2 regions of the Dethiothermospora halolimnae genome follow, and region 1 is predicted to be linked to the other one. Evidence: riboswitches for the same ligand, from Rfam matches in the RefSeq annotation. Region 1 holds a riboswitch; the other holds the start of a gene.

Evidence for each region. Region 1 has a riboswitch for thiamine pyrophosphate ahead of thiD (bifunctional hydroxymethylpyrimidine kinase/phosphomethylpyrimidine kinase). Riboswitches for the same ligand answer to the same signal wherever they lie in the genome.
Region 2: another riboswitch for thiamine pyrophosphate. It lies ahead of thiS (sulfur carrier protein ThiS); the one in region 1 lies ahead of thiD (bifunctional hydroxymethylpyrimidine kinase/phosphomethylpyrimidine kinase).

Annotation. Positions count from the first base shown of each region.
Region 1 is NZ_JBAKFX010000083.1:502-10,476, reverse strand. Features, by position in the region: gene V6137_RS19380 (class I SAM-dependent methyltransferase) at 1-177, opposite strand, end outside; gene V6137_RS19375 (YetF domain-containing protein) at 300-995, opposite strand; gene V6137_RS19370 (transporter substrate-binding domain-containing protein) at 1,111-3,069, opposite strand; gene V6137_RS19365 (hypothetical protein) at 3,370-3,528, shown strand; gene V6137_RS19360 (tetratricopeptide repeat protein) at 3,531-4,460, opposite strand; gene V6137_RS19355 (anaerobic ribonucleoside-triphosphate reductase activating protein) at 4,648-5,331, opposite strand; gene V6137_RS19350 (ribonucleoside triphosphate reductase) at 5,423-7,534, opposite strand; gene V6137_RS19345 (hemerythrin domain-containing protein) at 7,940-8,503, shown strand; TPP riboswitch at 8,552-8,662, shown strand; gene thiD (bifunctional hydroxymethylpyrimidine kinase/phosphomethylpyrimidine kinase) at 8,727-9,515, shown strand; gene thiE (thiamine phosphate synthase) at 9,703-9,975, shown strand, end outside.
Region 2 is NZ_JBAKFX010000012.1:26,932-44,119, reverse strand. Features, by position in the region: gene V6137_RS07055 (DUF4178 domain-containing protein) at 1-341, opposite strand, end outside; gene ltaE (low-specificity L-threonine aldolase) at 524-1,558, shown strand; gene V6137_RS07045 (AAA family ATPase) at 1,574-2,896, shown strand; TPP riboswitch at 2,993-3,092, shown strand; gene thiS (sulfur carrier protein ThiS) at 3,290-3,484, shown strand; gene thiF (sulfur carrier protein ThiS adenylyltransferase ThiF) at 3,486-4,292, shown strand; gene V6137_RS07030 (thiazole synthase) at 4,307-5,086, shown strand; gene thiH (2-iminoacetate synthase ThiH) at 5,086-6,189, shown strand; gene thiC (phosphomethylpyrimidine synthase ThiC) at 6,215-7,528, shown strand; gene V6137_RS07015 (thiamine phosphate synthase) at 7,528-8,118, shown strand; gene V6137_RS07010 (putative ABC transporter permease) at 8,351-9,133, opposite strand; gene lspA (signal peptidase II) at 9,239-9,688, shown strand; gene V6137_RS07000 (ABC transporter substrate-binding protein) at 9,849-12,320, shown strand; gene V6137_RS06995 (RibD family protein) at 12,395-13,324, shown strand; gene V6137_RS06990 (TDE2712 family protein) at 13,416-13,943, shown strand; gene V6137_RS06985 (PfkB family carbohydrate kinase) at 14,069-15,160, shown strand; gene V6137_RS06980 (pseudouridine-5'-phosphate glycosidase) at 15,154-16,065, shown strand; gene V6137_RS06975 (amidase domain-containing protein) at 16,200-17,188, shown strand, end outside.

The DNA of each region.
Region 1 (9,975 bases):
TTTCAATTGACCATTATTTATATCCACTCCAAATGTTATATATCCATGTTCTTTAAACAGTCCCAGTGGTGGACAGTCCCCACCTGCACCACAATCCAACACTATATTTTCTAGCTTATTATTATTGCAATATCTTAAAAACTTATATAGTTGTGTTTGTCTATAGACCTCTTTCATCAAAATCCCCCTCAAAATTACATGTTAATTATATAAGAATCTTCTGATAATTCTTTAGTATTATTTATTTCTACATATATGTTTAAATTCCTTTAATAAAAAAAAAAATGCTTACTTATAAGTTAGTCTTTAATTTTATCATCATACAAATCAACGTATAGTTTTCCCGAACCATCTACTTGTGCAAACATTATTTTTTTAATATCATCTATCCCTTGGTTAGAAAGTTGACTCATAAGCCAAGATACAGTGAGATTGTATTCCCTTAACTTATCATGTCTTATTACTCCCTCTTCAATGACTATATTCCCTATGCCACTATACTCAGTTAAGACACCTATATCCGAAGGGGTGATCGGTTGTTTATTAGATTTTTTCATGGCACTTATTTTACCATCGGGTTCTAAAAATGCAAACTCCACATCTGAAAGTTTAAATATATTTTTTTCCCTTAGCATAGTGCTTAATTCATCTATATTTATTCTTTCTTTTAATAAATTTCTTTCCAAAAGCTTTCCATTTTCTATTAACATTGTTGATTTCCCATCAAATATTTTTCTAAAGTTACGATTTTTTAGTGTAATATATGAGGTTAATATTTGGAGTATGGAAAATATACTAAGGGCAATTAATGGTAAAAGAAAAGATTTGCTTTTATCTACAGCCATAGAAGCTGTTAAACTCCCTATAGTTATCCCTACTATATAGTCAAAAAATGTCATTTGTGATACTTCTCTTTTCCCCATTAATCTAGCCATTAGAAACAATATAAAATAGGAAAAAAAAGCTCTTAAAGCTATGATACTATAATCAGACATATTTTATATCTCCTTTATATTTGTTATAGATATATTATTTGTTATTCAAATTTTTTTATTATAAAATTTTATAGGAGCTGAATATATTCAGCTCCTATAAACGTCTCTTAATACTTTATTGTTTTGATATTGGAAACATAATGGTCATGGTAGTACCTTCATTTTCAATACTATCCACAAACATTTCTCCATTATTTTCCTTGACTAGTCTACGAGAAATAGCTAAACCAATACCAGTACCCTCTTTTTTACTGGTATAAAATGGGTCAAATACTTTATCTATGACATTACTTGGTATTCCATATCCATTATCTATAATATCTATTATGCAATCATTATCTTTAGCAAAAATATTTATTTCAATAATACCTTGTTCTTCTACTGCATCTATACTATTTAATAAAAGGTTTATTATTATCTGTTTAATTTGATTAACATCTCCCAATATATATATTTTTTCTATTTTCTTAATAATTTTTATATCTTTCTTCTTTATTTCAACTGAAAATAATATAAGTATCTCTTCTATTAAATTAACTAAATCAATCTCTTCTATATTTTCAGTTTTAGGCTTTGAATAATCTAATAGTGTCATTATCAAACCTTCTAATCTATCCATCTCTTTATTAACTATATCAACTGACCCTTGAGATAGGTTATCTTTATCTATTTTCGCCAGCATTAGACTAATAAATCCTTTGATTGATGCCAATGGGTTTTTAATCTCATGGGCTATCCCTGCCGCCAATTTTCCAATGGCCTGCATTTTATCATTATAGTTAATTATATTTTGAAGCTTCTTTTCCCTAGTATAATTATGTAGTAATACTATAACTCCCTCCACCCCATTAGGTCCAGATATGGGAAGTACTCTACAGTCTATATATTGGATATCACCGTTATTTATTTTCCATTCAATATTACTTTGCCATGTATTATTATCATATATCTTATCAAACTCTTTTTTTTCTACTATTTTACTTATGGATAGATTTTCCCAAAATTCTCCTAACTCGATTTCATTATCTAACAAATTTTCAGCTGCTCTATTAAAAACTAATACCTGCCTATCTTGATCTAGGGCAATAATACCACTACCAATTCCCTCCAATATTTTTCCCCTTAATCTATTACTTCTATCTATATCTTCTTTTTGGGCAATTATTTGCTCTGTTCTTTTTTCTACTTCTGAGGATAGTTTTTTGTTCCAATACATATTTGCACCTATTAATAAAAATGCCATTAGTAATATTATACTAGATACTATAGCTATAGTCTTCCATTGGGAATTATCAGTGAATGTCTCTCCAAACCATTTTTTATAAATCTTATCATAGGTCCCATTAGCTTTTATATTTTTTAATCCCCTATTTAATATGTCTAATATCTCATTATTATCTTTTAACGTAGCTATGGCATATTCGGTTGTATTTATAGGGTCTCCCACTATTTTTACTTTATCTAGCTGTCTTTTTTTCTGTAAATGATATAATCCCGTTAATCTATTACCTATAAAAGTATCTACTTCATTGTTTATAAGGGCTTCTATTCCTAATTTCTGATTTGTTTCCGTTACAATATTAGCATTTTTTAAAGTCTGTAAAAGTTCATAATTTATATCATCTTTTTGAACTGCTAACTTTATATCCGATAGACTATTTATATCTGATATAAATGCATTATCTTTTCTTACAAATATCCTTTGATCACTTACTAATAATTCATCTGTAAAGCTATATATATTTTTTCTTTCTTTACTTTTAGCCATTCCTTGAATAGCATCTACTTTTCCTTCTTTTAAAGCTTTAATAGCTTCCTCCCATACCATAGGTATAATTTCAATATCTAGTCCCTCTTCAATGGCAATGGCTCTAATTATATCAATATTAAATCCTTTATATATATTTTCTTTAGTTAAATACTCATATGGCGGATAATGTTTATCCCCAGCGATCTTAATAGTTCGGTGAAATCCATCTTTCCTTTTATTTGCTAAAGAGGTGTTCAAGAATAGACCTACTAATAGTATTATAACTATAAGTATTGATATTAAATTTCTATATTTGAATCTCAAAAATCAACCTCCTTTCATCCCGTTTAATTGTAAATAGTATTATAGTCCCATATAATTATGGACTACTGAAACCATTCGACACAGTTTTATATTTTCCTTTATTTTTTTCGTTATTACTTTTCATAATATTATTTAATAATAAAGTAATAGGGACTAGACATGCCTAGTCCCTATTACTTTAAATTTTAACCTACTTTTATCTCTATTTTAATATAAAATTTACTAATTGATATTATTATTTAATTGTTAATATAACCTTTGAATAGATTTAAATTTTCATAACCCAGGGAGGTTTTAATAATGAAAAATTATATGTATACAATATTATTTAGCCTTATTGTTGTAATATTTATAGGAGCTTTTAAGTATAGTAATAACAATATATTTTTGTTATTATCCCTAGGTACTATTATTATTTCCTTTATAAATGAAATAATTTTTGTTGTAGAAGATCATTAATATTACTTAATAAGTTCTACAAATTCTTTATTATCCTTAAGATTGTCAAAATCTTTATCATTGGCAATAATTTTTTTAAATCTAGGATATAATTTTATTGATATTTTCAGGTCTTCAATAGTCTCTGATATTTTATTTAATTTTGAATAGCAACATGCCCTATTATAATATAAAAATTCCGCCGATGGATTATATTTTATACCTTCTGTTAATGATTCAATTGCCCTCTTATACTGCTTACTTTCAATAAATATAACCGATTTATTTAAATAAGAATAGGGATAATTGTTATTTAATTCAATGGATTTATCATAGTATTTTACTGACTCTTCTAAGTCTCCTAATTGTTTTTTTATTACTCCCTTATTAAATAATGCCTTATAGTAATATGGATTTGTATCTATACTTTTATTTATCATCTCTAGAGCTTCTTCATACATATCTAATTCTTCATATATAGCTCCCAAATTATTATATGCCATAAAATCGTATGGAGCTAATTCTATTGTTTTCTTGTAATATTCTATCGCCTTTTTCTTATCTTTTTTTTCATCATATATATTGGCTATATAAAAATAGGCTCTATCATATTCTTTGTCTATATCAATTGCTTTAAAATAATATTTAAGGGCAGTATCCCTTTCCTTTTTATCATCATATATTATAGCCATACCATAATAGGCTCCTGCTTCCTCTGGTGCCTTTTCAATTATCTTTTCATAAGTTTCTAGCGCTTTATTCTTATTACCTATTTCATCATAGATTAGAGCTATATCATATAAAATACTAACTTTATTCTTTATGTTTTCAGTGAATTCTAATGCTTTTATATACGACTTTAAAGCTTTTTCTTTATTATCATCATTGTAAAAATTCCTAGCTAATATTAAATAATTCTTTTTCTTGTCCCTTAAGTTTATCTTTTTATCCATGATACTAAAACACCTCAAATATAAATATTAATTTTTCTTTTATAGTATAACACATAGTAATACTTAAATTCAGCTTGTTTACAAAGTATATTTACACAAGTCGTATTTTCAGTGTCTATCTATTATTATACCTAGCAGTATTTCCCCTCTACATCATCTGGACTTTATCATTTATAACCAATTATACTTAATTTCTAATCTTAAAATCTAAAAATAAATTGCTAATCTTTTGTTTTAAATCTTCTAATTCATCCTTCGTAAAAGATGTAAATTTATTTTTTCCATCTAATATAGTATCTCCATCTTTAAAATTTTGAATAATATATCTTTTAGCTTCTTTAATTTCTTTAGATATATCTATTATATCATGAATATCTAGTAGTTCTTTACAGACCGTAGTTCTAAATTCATAATCAATATTAGACTCTATTATAATATTTATAGTTTTATTAATATTCCCTATATCTACAGTAGTTCCTGTAACCTCATTATATTTTTTAAAAGGTGCCTTTATATCCATAGCTATATAATCTAGTAAATTTTCATCTATTAGTTTTTTAATAAAATTTGGGTTTGTACCATTGGTGTCTATTTTAACTAAGTAACCTAATTTCTTAGTCTCTATTATAAAATCATATATACCCTCATGTAAAGTAGCCTCTCCTCCAGATATACATACTGCATCTATCATTTTCTTTCTCTTAACCAGATACTCTATAGCATACTCCATCGATAATTTATCTCCCCTATTGTTCACAAGACTACTATTATGGCAATAGGGACACCTAAAGTTACAACCTCCTGTGAAAAATACAGTGGATATCTTCTTAGGATAATCTATAAACGATGATTTCTGATGACCTCTAAACATTTTATCCCCCCATTTGACCTTTTATGATTTCAAAGGGACTAGGCATGACTAGCCCCTACATTTGTAAAGGTATCCCTTATGGGATACCTATTTACACAGCCTTATCTTTTTTTCCTTCTAAACTATAATCAGCATCAAACTCTACCCTATCTTTATACTCTTCTTTTTTACCTTTATTCCACGATTGCACCGGTCTATGGAATCCCACAACCCTAGTCCAAACCTCCGATTCTTTTCCACAATCAGGACATGTGAAGTGTTCTCCCTTTAAATAGCCATGATCTGGACATATACTATATGTTGGACTTATGGTCAAATAAGGCATTTTGCTATTTTCAAATACCTTCTTTATAAGAGCTTTCCCGGTCTCCTCATTATCTATTTCCTCTCCTAAAAATCCATGGAATACAGTTCCTCCAGTATATAAAGACTGTAGCTTTTCTTGAAGTTCCACAGCTTCAAATATATCCTTTGTATGTCCCACAGGTAACTGTGTAGAATTTGTATAATAAGGTTCCCCTTCCCCTTGGGTTATAATATTGGGATACATTCTTTTATCCATTCTAGCAAATCTATAGGCAGCTCCCTCTGCTGGAGATGCTTCCAGATTCCAAAGACTTCCTGTTTCTTCTTGGAATATCTGTATAACTCGATTCATAAATTCCATAATTTCAATTGCAAATTCATTACCTTCTTCTGTAGTTATATCTTCCCCTAATAAATTTAAACAAGCTTCATTCATACCATTAAGACCTATTGTACTAAAGTGGTTTTTAAAGAACTCCCCTTCTCCATCTTTTATACCCTGTAAATAGAATTTTGAATATGGGTATAATCCTGCATCCATATATCGCTCTAATAATATCCTTTTATTTTCACATATTTCCTTGGCTTTCTCCATCAATTTCCTTACTGACTTTTTAAATTCTTCCTTAGTTTTTGATAAATATCCTATTCTAGCCATATTTAAAGTTACTACATTTATACTTCCCGTTAGAGGATTGGCTCCAAATAAACCGCCACCTCTCCTTCTCAGTTCCCTATTATCAAGTCTAAGTCTACAACACATACTTCTTACATCCTCTGGATTCATATCACTATTAACAAAGTTTGCAAAGTAAGGTGTTCCAAACTTTCTTGTCATTTTCATGATAGAATCTACAACCTCAGAATCCCATGGAAAATCATTTGTTATATTTATTGTTGGTATAGGAAAACTAAAGCTTCTTCCCGCTCCGTCCCCTTCCATCATAACCTCACAATATGCTTTATTAAACATATCCATTTCTTTTTGAAATTCTCCATAGGTCTTATCCATCATTTTTCCACCTATAATAACATTAGTATTTTTAAGCATGGCATGGGGCTTTATATCAAGGGTAATATTAGTAAAAGGTGTCTGGAATCCTACCCTAGTTGGTATATTTAAGTTAAATACAAACATCTGTACTATTTTTTTTACTTGATCATACTCTAAGTCATCATAATAAATAAAAGGAGCTGCATATGTATCTAGAGAGCTAACTGCCTGGGCTCCTGCTGCCTCTCCCTGAAGGGTGTATAGCCAGTTTACAATTTGTCCCAAAAAGGATTGTAAGTGTTTTGCAGGTGACGACTCAATCTTACCACTGGCACCTTTAAAGCCTTTTCTAAGTAATGCTTCTAAATCCCATCCACAACAATAGGGAGCTAGAAGTCCCAAATCATGTATATGTAAATCTCCATTTATATGGGCATCCCTTAATTCCTTTCTGTATATCTTATTTAGCCAGTATTTTTTAGTTATTGATTCCACTATATGGTTATTCAGTCCCTGTAAACTAAATCCCATATTAGCATTCTCGTTTATTTCCCATGCATCTAGGGAAACATATTCATCAATTAGCTTTTCAGCATCCATAAATAGATTTTTAACATCCCTTAGCTCTTCATGCTTCTGTCTATATAATATGTAAGACTTTGCTGTTTTTGCATGGCCCTCTTCAATTAATACCTTTTCCACTATATCTTGTATATTCTCAACCGTAGGTATCCCTACTCCATAGGCCTCCTCCACAATTTTTGCAACAATTACTGAAAGTCTCTTAGCCTCTTCTCTATTGTCTCCACCAACGGCTTTAGCAGATGCAAAAATAGCTTCTTCAATTTTATTTATGTCAAAATCAACTATGTCACCATTTCTTTTTTGGACTCTTGTTATCAAACTATCAACCCCTCTATATTGTGTTTTCCGATTTTTAAAATCATATATCTTGTATAACGACATATACTATTTTAAGATAATATATATAATAATTCAAATCATTTATTTCTTACTTAAGGTCATATTATGACTTTATGTCTATTAAACTTAAAAATGCTTTTTTATAAGTGATAGGAAATTATCATGACCTTTATATTTTTTCACTGTCTATTTTAAAACATACAAAATCCTTTATTTTTCAGCATTTTATAATTTAGTTTTATGTTTATTTATATTGAAAATGGATAAAAATAATAAAGTAGTCCTATATGAACAAAGGTGCCTTTGGTACTTCTTTGTTCAGTGCAAAGTGCAAGGTGCAGGGAGCAGAGATTTTGTAATATAAAAAATTAAGGATGTGATTTTATGAGTAATGTAAATACAATAGATATTTTAGTTAGTGAGCATAATAATATCAAAACTATGCTAAAAGTTGTAAGAACAATGTGTCTAAATATACTAGAATCTCAGGAAGTTGACTATGAAGACTTCTATACTGTTATTGATTTTATAAGAAACTATGCTGATAAATATCACCATGGAAAAGAAGAAGATATGCTTTTTAAATATATGGAGGAACAACTGACAGAAAAAATAGGAGAAGGTCCAATACAGGGCATGCTTATAGAGCACGATTATGGTAGAGCTTTTGTATCTAATTTAGAGTTGGCACTAAAGGAATATGAAAAGGGAAATAATGAAGCTAAACTAGATATAATAGCCAATGCTATAGGCTATGGTAATCTATTACAAAATCATATACATAAAGAGGACAATGTTATATATAGATACGCAGAAAATAATTTATCAAAAGAAACTTTAAATAGATTAGATGTAGAGTTTAAATCCTTTGAAGAGGATACAGAACATATACAGCTAAAAGAAAAATATAAAGATTTAATAAATAAGTTATCAAATAAATATCTATAACTATAACTTTATATTTACTTACCTATATGTTAATATATATTTAATAGCTTAATACCCTGGGGAGCTAGATAGGCTAGCTGAGAAAAGGACCCTAAAAAGTCTTTGACCCTTAAACCTGATCTGGATAATGCCAGCGTAGGAAATAGTTTATCATTATGCATAAAAGCATAAATCCTACTAAGGGATTTATGCTTTTTTATTTTGTTATAAGGGGGTTTTAATTATGAAAAAAGCTTTAACTATTGCAGGCTCCGATAGCTGTGGAGGAGCTGGTATTCAAGCAGATATAAAAACATTTTCTGCCCTGGGGGTATATGGCATGAGTGTAATAACCTCTGTTACAGCTCAAAATACCCAAGGAGTATTTGCAGTTGAAGATATGTCAATGGAGATAATAGGTAAACAAATAGATGCAATCTTTGATGACATAATTGTAGATGGAGTTAAAATAGGTATGGTATCAAAAACCGATACTATTAAAGTTATAGCAGAAAAATTAAAGAAATATTCTGCTAAAAATATCGTCTTAGATCCCGTTATGATTTCTAAAAGTGGATTTGATTTACTAAAATCGGAAGCAAAGGACACACTAATAAATGAATTACTACCATTGGCAACAATAGTGACTCCAAATATTCCAGAAGCCGAAGTTATATCCGGTGAAGATATTAAAACTATAGGAGACATGGAGTCTGTATCAAAGTCAATATCTAAAATGGGTCCAAGATATGTACTCCTTAAAGGGGGACACCTTGATGGAGATGCCATAGACGTGTTATATGATGGTGAAAATATACATCATTTTAATTCTAAAAGAATAGCTACTAAAAATACCCATGGAACAGGATGCACACTATCCTCTGCCATAACTTCCTATTTAGCAAAGGGATATAGTATAAAAGATGCCATTAAAAATGCCAAAGACTACATAACCAATGCCATAAAGTACTCTTTAGATATAGGCAAAGGAGTAGGGCCTACGAACCACTTTTTTAAAACAGAGAATAGATAATATAGAATAAAGAATAAATAAGGAAACCGTGGAATGAATTCCACGCTACGGATTTCGTTGTTTGGGGATTCGCAATCCCCAAACCAATAAAACTAGGAAAAATAAAAAACTGTGGGATTACGAATCCCCCAGTAACGGCAAATTTAAAATTCCGAAGCCACAGCTTCGGCAAAGGGGGTGTTCTCAATTGAAAAAATCACAGGTAAACTATAGTTTATATTTAGTTACTGATAGAAAGCTACTGGGTGATAGGGATTTATGTAAAACTATAGAAGATGCCATAAAAGGTGGTGTAACATTAGTCCAACTTAGGGAAAAAAACACCACTACAAATGGGTTCATAAATATAGCTACAAATGTAAAAAAAATAACTAATAAATATAATATTCCATTAATTATAAATGACAGAATAGATGTTGCTCTGGCCATAGATGCAGATGGTGTTCATGTTGGTCCCGAC
Region 2 (17,188 bases), on a different contig from region 1:
GCTTCGCTACCCTCTTGCATATAATATGTAACACCTTCATATTCATATTTCTTAGGGGGTTCTGTAGTAATAGCAGTGACTTTATGACTAAGGCTAATCTCTATTTCATCATCTTCTTCAACACTTAACCAATAAGTTTGCCTAGCATCTTTAATTTTATATTCTGTCCATTTCCAACCGCTATCATTAAGTTTCATTACCCCCTTAACTTCATAATCAACATCTTCAATACTTACAATATCTCCAACTTTAAGATTGAAAATGTTCCTTTCATCTTGAGGTTTAACATTAGCATTTTTATTGGCTTTAACGACTTTCTTTAGTCTATCAAAAATCCCCATAAAAAATCCTCCTTATAAATAATCTATCAATCTAATACATTTTACCATACTTAAGAATAATACTAAAGTTCTAATGGCTAAATTGGCCTGTTAAAGTTATAATTTCTATACTGAATTTATTTACTAACTCTAAATACTTGTTATATAATTGAATATAGAATACTATATAAGGAGTTGTTACAATGAGAATAATAGAATTTAGAAGTGATACATTAACAAAGCCCACCGAAGAGATGCGAAAGGCTATGTATGAAGCAGAGGTGGGAGATGATGTATATGGTGAAGATCCAACCATAAATAAATTAGAAAAAATAGCAGCTGAAAAGTTAGGGAAAGAGGCAGCACTATTTGTACCCACTGGAACTATGGGTAATCAGCTGGCATTATTATGTCATACAAATAGGGGGGAAGAAATAATACTGGAAGATTGGGCCCATATATACAGATATGAAGTAGCTGGATTATCTTTTCTTTCAGGACTTCAGGCTAAAACAATTAAAGGTCATAATGGCATAATGAACGTAAATGATGTAAAGGATGCTATATGTAAAGATATGGATATACATCATCCTCAGACGGGACTTATTTGTCTGGAAAACACCCATAATATGGCAGGTGGAGTGGTTGTACCCCCTGAGAAAATGAAAGAAATATATGATCTTGCTAAAGGCAATAATATACCGGTACATTTAGATGGAGCTAGGGTATTTAATGCCGCTACATACTTAGATTGTGATGTTAAAGAAATAACTCAATATACTGATAGCTTGATGTGCTGTTTATCAAAGGGACTATCTGCTCCTGTGGGATCTATATTGGCAGGGAATAAGGAATTTATAGAAAGGGCTAGAAGATTTAGAAAAATGTTAGGTGGAGGAATGAGACAAGCTGGAATATTAGCTGCAGCTGGTATAATAGCAATAGAAGGAATGACTAAAAGACTTTATGAAGATCATAAAAATATTAAACTTTTATCCCAAGGACTTGGCAACATAGACGGAATAGAAATAGATGAAGAAACAATTAATACAAATATTTTAATGATAAATGTTAAAAATACTGGTTATAAATCAAATGAATTAGTAGCAAAAATGAAGGATAGGGGAATACTTACATCGGAAGTAACAGATGAGATAATTAGATTTGTAACCCACAGACATATAAGTAAAGAGGATATAGATTATTCTATAAAGGTTATAAATGAAATATTAAGTTAAATTGGAGGAGATAAGTTGGATTTATTCACATTAAGTGCCGAAAATAACTTGAAAAAATCTGCTCCCGTTGCTGATAGAATGCGACCTAAAACTATTAATGATTTTGTTGGACAGGAGCATATAATTGGCAGAGGGAAACTATTGTATAGGGCTATAAAAGCGGATAAACTAAGTTCTGTAATATTTTTTGGACCTCCAGGTACTGGGAAAACCACATTGGCAAGGATCATAGCTAATACAACTAAAAAAGATTTCGAACAGCTAAATGCAGTAACCTCTGGAGTAAAGGACATAAGACAAGTGATAAAAAAAGCAAAAGATAGCTTAGGTATGTATAATAAAAGGACTATTTTATTTATAGATGAGATCCATAGATTTAATAAATCACAACAGGATGCATTATTACCCCATGTGGAAAATGGTACGATTATATTGATCGGAGCCACCACTGAAAACCCTTACTTCGAAGTGAATAAGGCACTAATATCAAGATCTATGGTATTTAAACTAGAGCCTTTAAATGATATTCAAATTGAAAAAATAATAAAAAGAGCTTTAGAAGATAAAAGTGATGGACTAGGGATGTTTAATGCCATTATATCTGATGATGCATTGTCTCATTTAGTTAATGTAAGTAATGGAGATGCTAGAATAGCATTAAATGGATTGGAACTTGCAGTTTTGACAACAGACCCAGATGGGGAAGGGGTCATAAAAATTACCACTGATATAATACAGGATTGTGTTCAAAAAAGGGCTTTAAAATATGAGAAAAATGGTGATGAGCATTATGATACTATTTCTGCTTTTATAAAAAGTATGAGGGGTTCTGATCCCGACGCAACACTGTATTGGCTTGGTAAAATGATATATGCTGGAGAGGATCCTAAATATATTGCAAGAAGAATAATAATATGTGCATCTGAAGATGTGGGAAATGCCGATCCCAATGCACTACAAGTAGCAATTTCTGCCTTTGAGGCAGTAAATATTATAGGTATGCCCGAAGGGAGAATACCTTTAGCCCAAGCAGCAGTATATGTGGCAGGGGCCCCTAAGAGTAATGCATCATATGCTGGAATAAATAAAGCCCTTAGTGATGTGGAAAACAAAAAAACTGGACCTGTGCCGATGCATCTTAGGGATGCTTCCTATAAAGACTCAAAGAAACTTGGTCATGGTAAGGGCTATAAATATTCCCATAGTTATCCCGATAATTTTGTTAAACAACAGTATTTGCCTAAAGAGTTTGAGGGAGTTAAGTATTATAATCCCACTGAAAATGGATATGAAAAGGAAATAAAAGATAGATTAGAAAAACTACATGGTAGGGAGTAAAAAAAGGTATATTTATTTTAAAACTGGGAAAAATAATTAAATTATGACTTTACAATTATTTATTTAGTGTTATAATAGAGTCAAGTTAACAATTGAATATGTAGCTAGGGGGGCCAAGTGGCTGAGAAGGATAATATCCTGACCCTTTGAACCTGATGTAGTTAATACTACCGAAGGGAAGCTTTAATCTATACTTGGCGTATATAGAGCTTACCTTTAAGTAAGCTCTTTTTTTATGTCGGTTTAAAAAACGTATATTTCATTTAAAGAGAAAGGTTATCTATTAAGTTGTAAGAAAAATACTAAAAGCTAATATGCTTTTAATTTAAAATTTATAATTTACAATTTAAAATTCAAAAGTGTAAGCACTTTTGTTGGTGGGGAGGTAGAAAGATGATTATTAATGGAAAAAAATCAGATATGGAAGCTGGAATAACAATATCTGAAATGCTTAGGAAGTTAAATTTAGATGAAGATAAGGTTGTTGTGGAATTAAATTATGAAATAGTAAAAAAAGAGCAATATTCAGAGAGAATAATTATCCACGAAGATGAAATAGAGATAGTTAGTTTTGTGGGAGGGGGTTAAGATGAAAATTATAGTAAATGAAAAGAATATTGAATTTTATAGGGGTATGACGGCTTTTAGTATTAGGGACAAATATAAGTCAGATGCTGATATTGTAATATTAAATGGATTTATTATAAAAGAAGATACAGAGGTTAAAGAAGGGGATAAAATATCATTAATAAAAAGGGGTGAAAAACCATCCCATGAAGAGCTGGAGGGGTTAATGGTTTCAAGACATACTCCGGGAGTTCATGAAAAGGTTAAGAATGCATATGTTGCAGTGGCTGGTCTAGGAGGATTAGGTTCTAATATAGCTATTTCCCTTGCAAGATTAGGAGTAGGTAAATTATTATTGGTAGATTTTGATGTGGTCGAGCCTAGTAATCTTAATAGACAACAATATTATATTGAACATATAGGGATGTATAAAACCGATGCCTTAAAGGATCAGCTAAATAAAATTAATCCCTTTATAGAAGTGGAAACTAAAAATGCTTATTTAGATCAAAGTAATATAAAGTCAGTATTTCAGAAAGTAGATATAGTGGTGGAAGCCTTTGATAATCCTAAATGTAAGGCTGAGATTGTTAATACAGTTTTATCCCAATTGCCAAATAAATATATCGTGGGAGCTTCTGGAGTTGCAGGCTATTTTTCCAATAATACAATAAAAACAAAAAAGGTTAATGATAGATTTTATATGGTTGGAGACTTTACATCAGAGGCAAAGCCAGGATGCGGATTAATGGCACCTAGGGTTTCAATTGCTGCCAATCATCAGGCTAATATGGTTTTAAGACTTATATTAGATGAAAAAGATGTTTAATAGGAGATGATAATATGAAAAAATTAACAATAGGAGGTTATGAATTAGATAGTAGATTATTAATAGGAACTGGAAAGTTTCCAAGTCATGATATTTTACCAAGGGTAATAGAATCATGTGGAACTAAGGTAGTAACTATGGCATTAAGAAGGGTTGATCTAGAATCTAAAGAGGAAAATATTTTAGAATATATTCCTAAGGAATGTACTTTATTACCAAACACTTCAGGAGCAAGGAATGCAGAGGAAGCTATTAGAATAGCTAGGCTTGCCAAGGCTATGGGATGTGGAAATTGGGTAAAAATTGAAGTTATATCCGATAATAAGTATTTATTACCCGACAATCAAGAGACTATTAAAGCAACGGAAGTATTGGCAAAGGAAGGTTTTATAGTACTTCCATATATGAGTCCCGATTTGATGGCGGCTAAAAGAATGGTTGAAGCTGGAGCAGCAGCGGTTATGCCATTGGGATCTCCTATAGGTACTAATAGGGGTATAAGGACTAAGGAATTAGTACAAATAATTATTGATGAGATAAATGAAGTTCCTATTATAGTTGATGCTGGAATAGGAAGACCCTCCGATGCTTCCTTGGCTATGGAAATGGGAGCCGATGCAGTATTGGTAAATACAGCTATAGCTACTTCAGAAGATCCGATAAATATGGCTAAGGCATTTTCCTATGCAGTTAAAGCAGGAAGGATTGCATATCAGGCAAAGTTAGGGGAGAGCAGTAAATTAGCCAAGGCATCATCACCACTAACAGGCTTTCTAAACGAAGGTGATAAGTAATGGGGTTTTATGAAGTATATACTAAATACAAAGATATAGATTTCAAAAAAGTAACAGAAAACATTACAGATAATGATATTGAAAAAATACTAAATAAGCATAAGCTTGATGAATACGATTTCCTAACTTTATTATCTAATAAAGCAAGTAAATATATAGAAGAAATGGCTAATAGGGCTAGGGGACTGGCATTAAAACATCATGGAAAGGCTATAGTTTTATATACACCTATGTATATAGCCAACTACTGTGTGAATAAATGTGCTTATTGTGGCTTTAATATTGATAATGAGATTAAGAGAAAAAAACTAACCATGGAAGAAATAGAAGAAGAAGCAAAGTCTATATCTAGAACTGGCTTAAAGCATATATTACTCTTAACTGGAGAATCAAAGAAACATACTCCTGTTTCTTATATAGTAGAAGCTGTTAAAATATTAAAAAAATATTTTCACTCTGTAACTATTGAAATATATCCCTTAACGGAGGGTGAATACAAAGAAGTAATAGAGGCAGGGGTTGATGGATTAACAATTTATCAAGAGGTATATGATGAAGAGGTATATGATAAGGTCCATTTAGCAGGGCCTAAGAAAAAACATAGATTTAGACTAGATGCACCAGAGAGGGCATGTAAAGGTAAAATACGAAGGGTGAATATAGGGGCATTGTTAGGGCTTAATGACTTTAGAAAAGAAGCTTTCATGACAGGGTTACATGCTAAATATTTACAAGGTAAATATTCAGATGTAGATGTAAGTATCTCTCTTCCTAGGATAAGACCCCATGTGGGAGTTTTTGATGATGTGTATAAAGTTACAGATAAGGATATAGTTCAGATAATGTTAGCGACAAGATTATTTATACATAATATAGGGATTAATATATCCACAAGGGAAAAAGAAGAGTTTAGAAACAACTTAATTCCACTAGGGGTCACAAAAATGTCTGCAGGGGTTACTACTGCAGTTGGAGGACATACATCATCTGATAAAGATACAAGTCAGTTTGAAATATCAGACAAAAGGACTGTTGAGGAAGTAAGAGAAGCAATATATGAAAGAGGCTATCATCCTGTATATAAAGATTGGATGAGAATTTAAATAAAATATAAAGGGGTTAGATAAAATGAATTATACAACTCAAATGGATGCTGCTAAAAAAGGCATTATCACTAAAGAAATGGAAATAGTAGCTCAAAAAGAAATGACCGATGCAAAAAAAATAAGAGACTTAATTGCCGATGGGAAAATAGTAATTCCAGTGAATAAAAATCATAAAACCTTAAGTCCTGAAGGTGTAGGTGAAGGTTTAAGGACTAAAATAAATGTTAATTTAGGTATATCTAAAGACTGTTGTAATATAGATGTGGAGCTTGATAAGGTACAAAAGGCAATAGATATGAAAGCAGAAGCCATAATGGATTTAAGTTCATATGGTAAAACTGAAGAGTTTAGAAAAAGACTTGTTGATATGTCAACTGCTATGATAGGTACAGTTCCTATATATGATGCGGTAGGGTTTTATGATAAGGAATTAAAGGATATAACGGCAGAAGAATTTTTAAAAGTAGTTGAGAAACATGGTAAGGACGGGGTTGACTTTGTAACAATACATGCTGGGATAAATAGGGAAACGGCAGATGTTTTTAAGAGAAATAATAGAATAACAAATATAGTATCTAGAGGCGGGTCATTAATGTATGCTTGGATGGAATTAAACAATAAAGAAAATCCGTTCTTTGAGTATTATGATGAGTTATTAGATATATGTGAAAAATATGATATAACATTGAGTCTAGGGGATGCATGTAGACCAGGATGTATAGATGACTCGTCAGATCCATGTCAAATCCATGAATTAATGGTACTAGGGGAGTTAACCCTTAAAGCTTGGGAAAGAAATGTTCAAGTTATGATAGAAGGTCCGGGACATATGGCTTTAAATGAAATAGAAGCAAATATGGTAATGGAGAAAAAATTATGTCATGGAGCGCCATTTTATGTATTAGGACCTATTGTTACAGATATAGCTCCAGGTTATGATCATATTACCAGTGCCATAGGTGGTGCCATTGCAGCAAGTCATGGAGCAGACTTTTTATGCTATGTAACACCTGCTGAGCACCTTAGACTACCAACTCTTGATGATATGAAAGAGGGAATTATAGCATCTAAAATTGCTGCCCATGCCGCTGATATAGCTAAAGGAGTAAATGGAGCTAGAAAATGGGATAATGAAATGAGTAAAGCTCGACAAAATCTTGACTGGAATAAAATGTTTGAACTATCGATAGATCCTGAAAAGGCTAAAAGATATAGAGCCGAATCAACTCCTGAACACGAAGATAGTTGTACAATGTGCGGTAAAATGTGTTCAATGAGAAATATGAATAAAGTAATGGAAGGGAAAAATATTAATATTTTAAGGGAAGATGACTAATGCTTTACTTGATAACAAATAGAAAAATATCAAATAAAGATTATCTAGATGTTATCAGAGATTCTGTTATGGTCGGTGTAGATGTAATAATATTAAGGGAAAAGGATTTGAATGATAAAGAACTTCTTAATATAGCACTATCTATAAAAGAGATTATAAAAGATACAGATACAAAGCTTATTATAAATGGCAATATAGAAGTTGCAAAAAAAGTTAGTGCAGAGGGGATACATCTTACCTATAAAGATTTTGTTAAGAAAAAAACTAATTACAATGGCTTAGTTGGTGTTTCTGTTCATAAAGTTGAAGAAAGTATAATGGCTTGTGAAAAAGAAGCTGACTATTTGTTGGCTAGCCACATATATGAAACCAATTGTAAAAAAGGGCTTAAGCCAAAGGGACTTAGCTTTTTAAAAGAAATAAAAAATAAAGTTAATATTCCAGTGATAGGACTTGGGGGTATATCCCATTTAAATGCTAAAGAAGTAATAGATGCAGGAGCCGACGGCATAGCCGTAATGTCATATATAATGTCTTCAGATGATCCCTATAATGCAACATTAAAACTTAAAGAGCAATTAATTAAATAATAGAGTTACAACTTATCAATGTATTAATAAGATATATGTAGACAAAGTAAGCAAAAATGGTAGCATAACGCAGGATTTGTGAAAATATAGAATAAGGGAGAAAATCGTTTAAATTCCATTGTTTGAGCGTAGCGAGTTTGGAATTCTATTTTCGACCGTTTCTTTATATTTTCCAAATCCGAGGACTGGCGGACATTTTTGCTTACTTTGTCGATACTTTATAGTTGTTTTTTTATTTATATAGCCTTTCTATATGCTTTTTTACATCCTTTAAAATATGATTAAATTTATTAGACCTTATATTTGGGAAGGCCTTTATCAATCTAGCATGAAGATTTATCCTTTTACTAATTACATTATTATACCTTCTTCTAAGTTCTTTAATTTTAGCTTCAATACTCTCCTCTTTGTCATCGGTTACATCTTTAAGATGATGTAATTTTGTTTTTATTTCATTAGATAAAACATTTAGTTTTTTTAGTTTTAGATTTAGTTCAACTATAGAAGTTATAGTAATTGATAAATCTATTAAAAAATATAATGATATTATGTAAATGAATATACTTCCATATGATGTAGGTATTAGTCTTAAAAAATTTTTAGTAATAGGATGGATTATAACAATAAGAAATAAAGATAAAAAACCCCAGATTAAAGAAAAATATAAGCAGACTCTCCCTTTTATATTAAGAAATCTTTCACTATAGTCCCACCATACCGTATTAAAAAGTTTTTCCAAAACATAACCTGTTATATACTCCAATATAGTAGTCAATATGATTGCTGCAATAAATAAAATAATAACATTGTCAATAGGATTTAATAACACTATAATTAAAGTAGCACCGAAACCATATATTGGACAGAAAGGACCATTTAAAAAGCCTCTATTTGTAAATTTGCCGTCTATATAAGTAACATAAGTTGTTTCTAAACACCAGCCTAAAAATGAGTAGACTAAGAAATAATAAACTATATTATATAAACTAAAGCCCAATATTTGAGTATTGAACATAAATAATCACCTCCAAATTATAATCGAACAATATAAGTATTCTACTAATTTTTAAATAATCCTTTATAATTCGTCAAAAAGTATTATGGAGAGGAGAATGTTTAGATGGAAATAATATATTATGTCTTGTTTATATTTATGATAACATCAATAGATCAATTCACAAAAAAAGCTATTTGTCATTATATGAAGAAAAATGATTTGGTATTTATTAAAAAAAGATTTATAAAAATAGTAATAGCCAGAAATTATGGAGCGGCATTTGGGATATTAAAGAATAAAAGATTATTTTTAAAAATTATTAATGGGATTACTATTATAATGATTTCCATTTTAATATTTGTTTTTAATGAATATGTAGAATATAAAATGTTTGTATTACCTCTAATATTAATGTTAGGTGGGGCTTTGGGAAATTATATAGATAGAATTAGATTGGGATATGTGGTGGATTTTATTAGATTTAATTTTAAGAGATGCCCTATATTTAATCTTGGGGATATATTTATTTTTACAGGTTCAATAACTTTAGTTATTTTTTATTATTTTTTATAGAACAAGGTGATATATTAAAGGTCAATGTAAAAATTTAACTGGCAAATTACATTTTAAGACAATAATGTTTTTAAATACTACAAAAAATGATATAATTAAATGTGAAGTGTTAATATTTTAAATATTATAGTGGGGTAATTTAATTTAGGGGGCAATAAAATTGAAGTTATTAGAAAAGATAAGGGGAAAAAGTATTAAAGAACAAAAACAGCCGGGTCAAAATAATAAAGTGTCATTACAAGAAGAAAAAATAAACAAATCAGCATTATTATTAGAGAATCAAAGGCTAATCATAAAAAGGCTTAAAAAAAGAATTAAAGAGTCGGATTTTGCAACCGGGAATATAATTTATAATATTAACTATGTTTCAGACAGTGTAAATAATCAGATCAAATTTATTGATAATGTAATGGATAAAATTCAAAGTCATTCAGCACTAGCAGAGGAGGTTGTGGCCAGTACAGCTAATTCTGAACAAATAGTAGAGGATACCCTTAAAATGGCTAAGGCGGGTAACAAGGCTGTAGACGAGTCTATTGATGCCATTACGGAAATTGAAGAATCGGTGGATTATGTCAAGGAAGAGGTAACCGCCTTAAGTGGACATGCATTTGAAATTAATAATATACTTAGTGTCATTAAAGATATATCTGCTCAAACTAATTTATTATCATTAAATGCAGCTATAGAAGCTGCTAGAGCCGGGGAACATGGTAGAGGATTTGCTGTGGTTGCAGATGAGGTAAGGAAGCTTGCCATAGAAAGTGATAGATCAGCAGGCAAGATATCTACTACAATAAAAAAAATAAATGAAAGCATTAACAATACTTTAAATGCCATGGAAAAAAGTACTGCTAAAGTTGAAGAAGGAGTAAAGATAGCAAATAATACTAATTTAGTTTTTAATCAGATAATAGATTCTATAACAAAAACAGTAGAGTTAACCCAAGAAATCAATAGTGCCATAAATGAGCAAACAACTAGTTTAGAAGAAGTTATATACTCTACAGATGAACTAAATGAAGTAGCGGAAAAAATAATGACAATGATTGAAATAATGACAATGAATACAGAGCAAATTAATTCGTCAATAAATTTGTTGGCTATGACAGTGGAAAATTTAGAAGAAGTTTCTAAAGATATAGAGTCTACCAAAGAAATAAGCTACAATGCAACTAAATCTGACAAAAATATAACAACTGTAATAGCTGAAAAAATGAAAACAAAGGATCCAGCCATGGCTTTTGATACGGATACATGTACAATATTAAATAATATAAACAGTGGACTATTACTTATGGGGAATTTCGGAGAAATATTACCTGGGGTAGCTAAAAGTTGGTACTTAAAAGAGGATAATTTAACTTGGTTTTTTAATTTAAGAAAGGGAGCTAAATTTCATAATGGTATAGAGATAACAGCTGATGATGTGAAATTTTCTCTAGAAAGGATTTTAGATCAAAAACTCGATTCTCCCAATAGTTGGTTTTTGATGGAGATAGAGGGAGCTAAAGAGTATAATAATGGAAAAACTAAAGATGTAGTAGGAATTAAAATATTAGACAAATATAGAATAGCAATAAAATTAGCAAACCCCTATAGTGGATTCCTATTAAATTTAGCTCAAAGTAGCTGTTCAATACTGAGTAAAGAAGCTTTAAGAAAAGGTGACTTTATAGGTTGTGGTCCGTATATGATAACAGACGAGGATAATGAAAAATATATATTAAGAGCTTATAAAGATTACTTTGGAGGACAACCTTATATTGATAGAATAAACATAATATATAAAGATGATAATGTAACTGAGGGATATTTAAATGGGAAATATGACTTTGGAAAAATAAACGGTAAACAATTAGAAGAAGTTAAATCAAAGAGTTATAGGGGAAAAATAAAAACTAAAACTATGATGGCAACTAATTTTTGGGGATTTAATTTTAAAAGAAATACTATATTTTCAAGAAATAAAAATATAAGAAAAGCAATTAATTATGGGATAAATAGAATTAAAATAATAGATGAAGCCTATAGGGGAATGGGTATAGAAGCTAAAGGAATATTTCCACCTGAAATAATTGACAATGATCGATTACCTAACTTATCCTATAATAAAAATAGGGCAAAAAAAATATTAAAAGAAGAAGGGTATTATAAAAATAAGGAAAAATTAAAGGTTCTAACATATAAGGGGAATAACGGTAAACATATAGATTATGTGATAAAGGATTTGAAAGATATAGGCATTGAAGTGGAATGTATTGTTGCAGAGGGAGATTATATTTCTGTAGATAATATTAATAGATGTGATATTTATTCCATAGGTTGGATTGCAGATACAGGAGATCCTGATAATTTCCTACAACCCCTTGTTAACCCTGAAAATTTCACTAATTTTGGAAAATATAAAAATGAAGAAGTGTTAAGTTTACTAGAGGATGCAAAAAAAATTATAAATCCTAGAAAACGAATTGAAGCATATAAACATATTGAGAAAAAAATTATGGCTGATATGCCTTGGATATTAATATCATATACAAAGTTAGCATATGTACATAAAGATAATCTTATTAATGTGAAGCTTAGTCCTTTAGAAAAATACAAATTTGATGAATTTATTATAAAAAGTTAATATGAATAGAAAACAGACTCAACGGGTATATTCATTTTGAGTCTGTTTTTTAATATATTTAAGGGATGATGTTTATGAAATTACCACATATAGAATTTCCAAAAGAAAAAATTAAATTAAATAGAATATATACTAATAATAAAATATTAGATAAATGGGCATCTAATATTAAAATTCCTAAGAAGATTTCTGAAGTATATGGCTCAATTTATTTTCCTAATAGTTTAGGGCATAGACCATATGTGTACAGTAGCATTGTATTAACCATGGATGGCAAACTGGGATTTAATAATGGTTTAAAAAGTACCCTTATATCAAAAGGGAATAAAGGAGATCCATATGGGGGCTTAGCGGACCTTTGGATGGTCAATTTATTAAGGACATATTCAGATGGTGTAGTTTTAGGTACAAGAACTTTAAATGTGGAAGAAAACATATCAGGACATGTATACGACCTAGATTTAGTTAAAGCTAGAGGGGATATTTTAAATAAAAAGCCTATACCGTGGAATATTATAATCTCTAGACGGGGAAGAATGATACCATTTGACCATGTATTATTCGAAAGAAAAGAAATACCTATTTGTATCATGACAACCGGTGAAGGTTTTAAATATATTAAAGAAAATATAAATAGGTCTTATATTAAAGTTTTAGCGGGGGAAGGTAATATTCAGAGTACTATAGATAAAAGAAAGAATGAAGTTATAATAATAGTTTCAGGGGACAACTATAAAATTGATATAAAAAAAGGAATGAAGGCTTTAAAGGATATGGGGATAGATAATCTAGCTGTGGAATCTCCCACAATATTCTATTATTTAATGGAGGAAAAACTATTAGATGAAGCTTTTGTGAATTATTCAGGTTTATATGCTGGCGGTAACTTAGCTTTAGGAAATAACATACCTTTTACTTCAGAAAACCATCCAGAGGTAGATATACTATCTATACACATCCATAGATCTAATTTTATTTATACTAGACAGAAATTTAGATATTGAAATTTTATTTTGTTACGAATTAATAATTAATATATTGGTATAAATATGATAGAATTACTTTGGGATTATAAATTGAAAGGAGCTGTTTTAGATGGTACAGAGCATTAAAACAAACTTAGAAGTAGTAGAAGCTATGCTGTTTTTTTGGCAATCAACAAGTGAAAGACAAAAAGTTTCAGAAAAATATCTTACTGATATAGCAAACATGGAAGGTTTGACTATTACATATGATGATGAATTTGATGCTGAATCAGTAAGAAAGGTGTTAAGTGCTGTAACCAATAGAGAACTTCTATCAAGCAAAAATAAAAAAGAAAGTAAATTCTGGAATAACAATCTTTGGATGATGGAGGATTTAGAGTACACTAATTCAATGGTACAGCCTATAAAAAAATTGAATTTAGAAGATTTAGTTGACAAAATTGATAGTGATAAGTATGAAGAGTTAGAAGTAATATTTGCGCCCCTTCATAAACAAGAGTATGTAATAAAGGATAATAAACTTGTAATAAATTTCTTTAGGGTAAGGCCAAGTTTTACCGATGATAATACATATATAGGGGAAATTGAAATAAAAGAATATATAGAAGAGAAATTAAAAGAATTAGTCAGTAGATAGAATTACTCAAAGAAAATCGGGATAAACTATTTTATAGTTTATCCCGATTTTTTTCTTGCAAAATTTAAACCATTGGGGTATAATATAAACATAAGTTTATTAATTAAACAAAAGTTGGTGATTTTATGACGAGTAGAGAAAAAGAAATATTAAATATTTTACGAAGCAATCCACTTATATCTCAACAACAATTGGCCAAAGAACTTGGTATAACACGATCATCTGTAGCTGTCCATATAGGTAATCTTATAAAAAAAGGCCATATAAAAGGAAAAGGGTATATCTTAAATGAAGAAAGATATATAACCGTTATAGGTGGAACTAATATTGATATACAGGGATTTACAGGTAATAAATTAATATTAAATGATTCCAATCCTGGAAGTGTAAAGACTTCATTAGGTGGTGTTGGGAGAAATATAGCGGAAAATACAACTAAATTAGGAATAAAGACAAAGTTAATATCTGTCTTAGGGAATGATTTATATGGAAAGAGAATCCTTAAGGAGTGTAGAATGGCAGGTATTGATATGGATAACTGTCTCGTGATCAATGGAAATACATCTACTTATTTATCAATTTTAGATGAAAATAGAGATATGAAGGTTGCCATATCTGATATGGATAATTTCTCTCAGATGAATGTGGATTATATTAAGCAAAAGAACAGTATTATAAATAAATCTAAGATAGTTGTTATAGATACCAATATAGATTATGAAGTTATTGAATATATTTTATCAAATTTTAATGATAAAGTGTTTTTTCTTGATGCCGTATCTACTACAAAATGCAAAAAAGTAAAAGATCTAATTGGGAAGTTTCATACAATTAAACCTAATAAGATAGAAGCTGAAGCATTGTCAGGTATCAAAATTAATAAGGAAGAGGATTTAAATAAAGCCTTAGACTATTTTTTACAAAAAGGTGTGAAAAAAGTATTTATTAGTTTGGGAGAAGATGGTGTGTTTTATGGTGATGAAAATACAAAGGGAATTATTAGGTCGCCAAAAATAAATGTAGTTAATGCCACAGGAGCAGGGGATGCATTTATGGCGGGGTTAATATATAGTTATATAAATAATTATAATATCCATTATAGTTCTGTATTTTCTATGACATCATCGATACTAGCTTTGTCCCATGAAGATACAATAAATCCCAATATAAGTGTTGAAAATATTAATAAAAAAATTAAGGAGTTGAGAATATGTTAGAAAAATATTTAGATATTAAACCCCATATAAAAGAGGCTATAGATGGAGGGAAACCAGTTGTTGCTTTGGAATCAACAATAATATCCCATGGTATGCCCTATCCACAGAATGTTAAAACAGCAAAGAAAGTAGAAGAAATAGTTAGAGAAAATGGCGCAGTTCCTGCCACTATAGCTATATTGGATGGTAAATTGAAGGTTGGTATTAGTGAGGAGGAACTTGAATATTTAGGTAAAGGAACTGATATTTTAAAAACTAGTAGAAGGGATTTACCCTATGTGGTTGCTAATGGCTTAAATGGTGCCACTACTGTTGCATCAACTATGATTATTTCAGCTTTAGCTGGTATAAAGGTATTTGCAACAGGGGGTATAGGTGGTGTACATAGGGGAGCTACTGAAACCTTTGATATATCAGCAGACTTACAGGAACTTGCTAAAACTAATGTAGCTGTGGTTTGTGCAGGAGCCAAGTCAATACTTGATATAGGGCTTACATTGGAATATTTAGAAACCAATGGTGTTCCTGTAGTGGGATTTGGAACCGATGAGTTTCCAGCATTTTTTACTAGAAAAAGTGGTTTTAATGTTGATTTTAAAGTAGAAAATGAAAAGGAACTAGCTAACATTATTAATGCTAAATGGGATTTAGGGCTTAATGGTGGTTTAGTAATAGGTAATCCTATTCCAGAAGAATATCAGATGGATTATGATACTATAAACAATGCAATAGAAAAAGCAGTTAAAGAAGCTGACGAAAAGGGGATAGGTGGTAAAGAGGCCACTCCATTCTTATTAGACAAAATCAAGACTGTAACTAAAGGTAAAAGTTTAGAATCTAATATCCAATTAGTATATAATAATGCGGCGGTAGGTTCTAAATTGGCAGTTGAGCTATCAAAATAGTAGAGATCATTTTGCTTACTTTGTCTAAAGATACTTGAAAAGGTAAACTAAGAGACCAAAAATGGTCTCTTTTTTTCGTCTATTTTATTAATATAATACATATAATTTTATGAGAATTGTTTGGGGGTAGAGAAATGATTATATTAATAAAAAAGAAGAACGTAATTAGAATATTTGTATTATCAATTGTTTTAATATTTTTAAGTTTAATTTTACTAAATTATGATGAAGTAATACATGTAGTTTCATTGGATGATGACGTTCAGAGTACTGTTGATGAAATATTTGATATAAGAAACAAAGCTTTACTTAAGGGGGATGTGGATTCATTAAAGTATCTATATGATAGGGAAAAAAAATATGGAATTTGGGCATACGAACATGAGATGAAAAAATTAAAATATATTAAAATATGGTCCGATAAACAAAATATAAGTTTTTCAGATATTGACTCTGATGTTGTAATAAGGAATATAACTAAAAGAAAAAGTGGATATAGAATTAACTTTCTAGCATCAACTGAGTATAAATATTTTTATATAAATGAAAAAGATACTGAGAATATGTTTCGGATTGGAACATACCATTCTATAGATTTAGAAAAACAAGAGGATAAATGGGTTATAACTAGAGAGTGGTACACAGACCCATTTGCAGATTCATTAAATTTGAATGATATCAAAGCTGAAAAAATAAAAGAATATATAGTTAATCATAAATCAAGGGATTTATCAAATATAAATAATAGGAGGAAAAAGGCATTAGAATATATTGATAAATACTGTGGTGCTGCCAGTGATGAAGAGTACGGTTATAAATATAACAAAAAGTATAAGGACTACAACCCTCTAGGTGGCGATTGTGCTAACTTTGCATCCCAAATGTTATATGAAGGTGGGGGTTTTAAAAAGAATTATACTTGGAAATATGATGGAGGGGGAAGTAAAGCCTGGGTAAATGCCCATGGATTTAAAAGTTATATGATTTATAGTGGTAGGGCTTCTGTAGTGGCCAGTGGTTCATATGAAAAAGTATATAAGGCTGCCTATAAGCTACTTCCAGGAGATTTTGTCGCCTATGGCAAAAATGGTAAGGTAACCCATATATCTGTAGTATCGGGAGC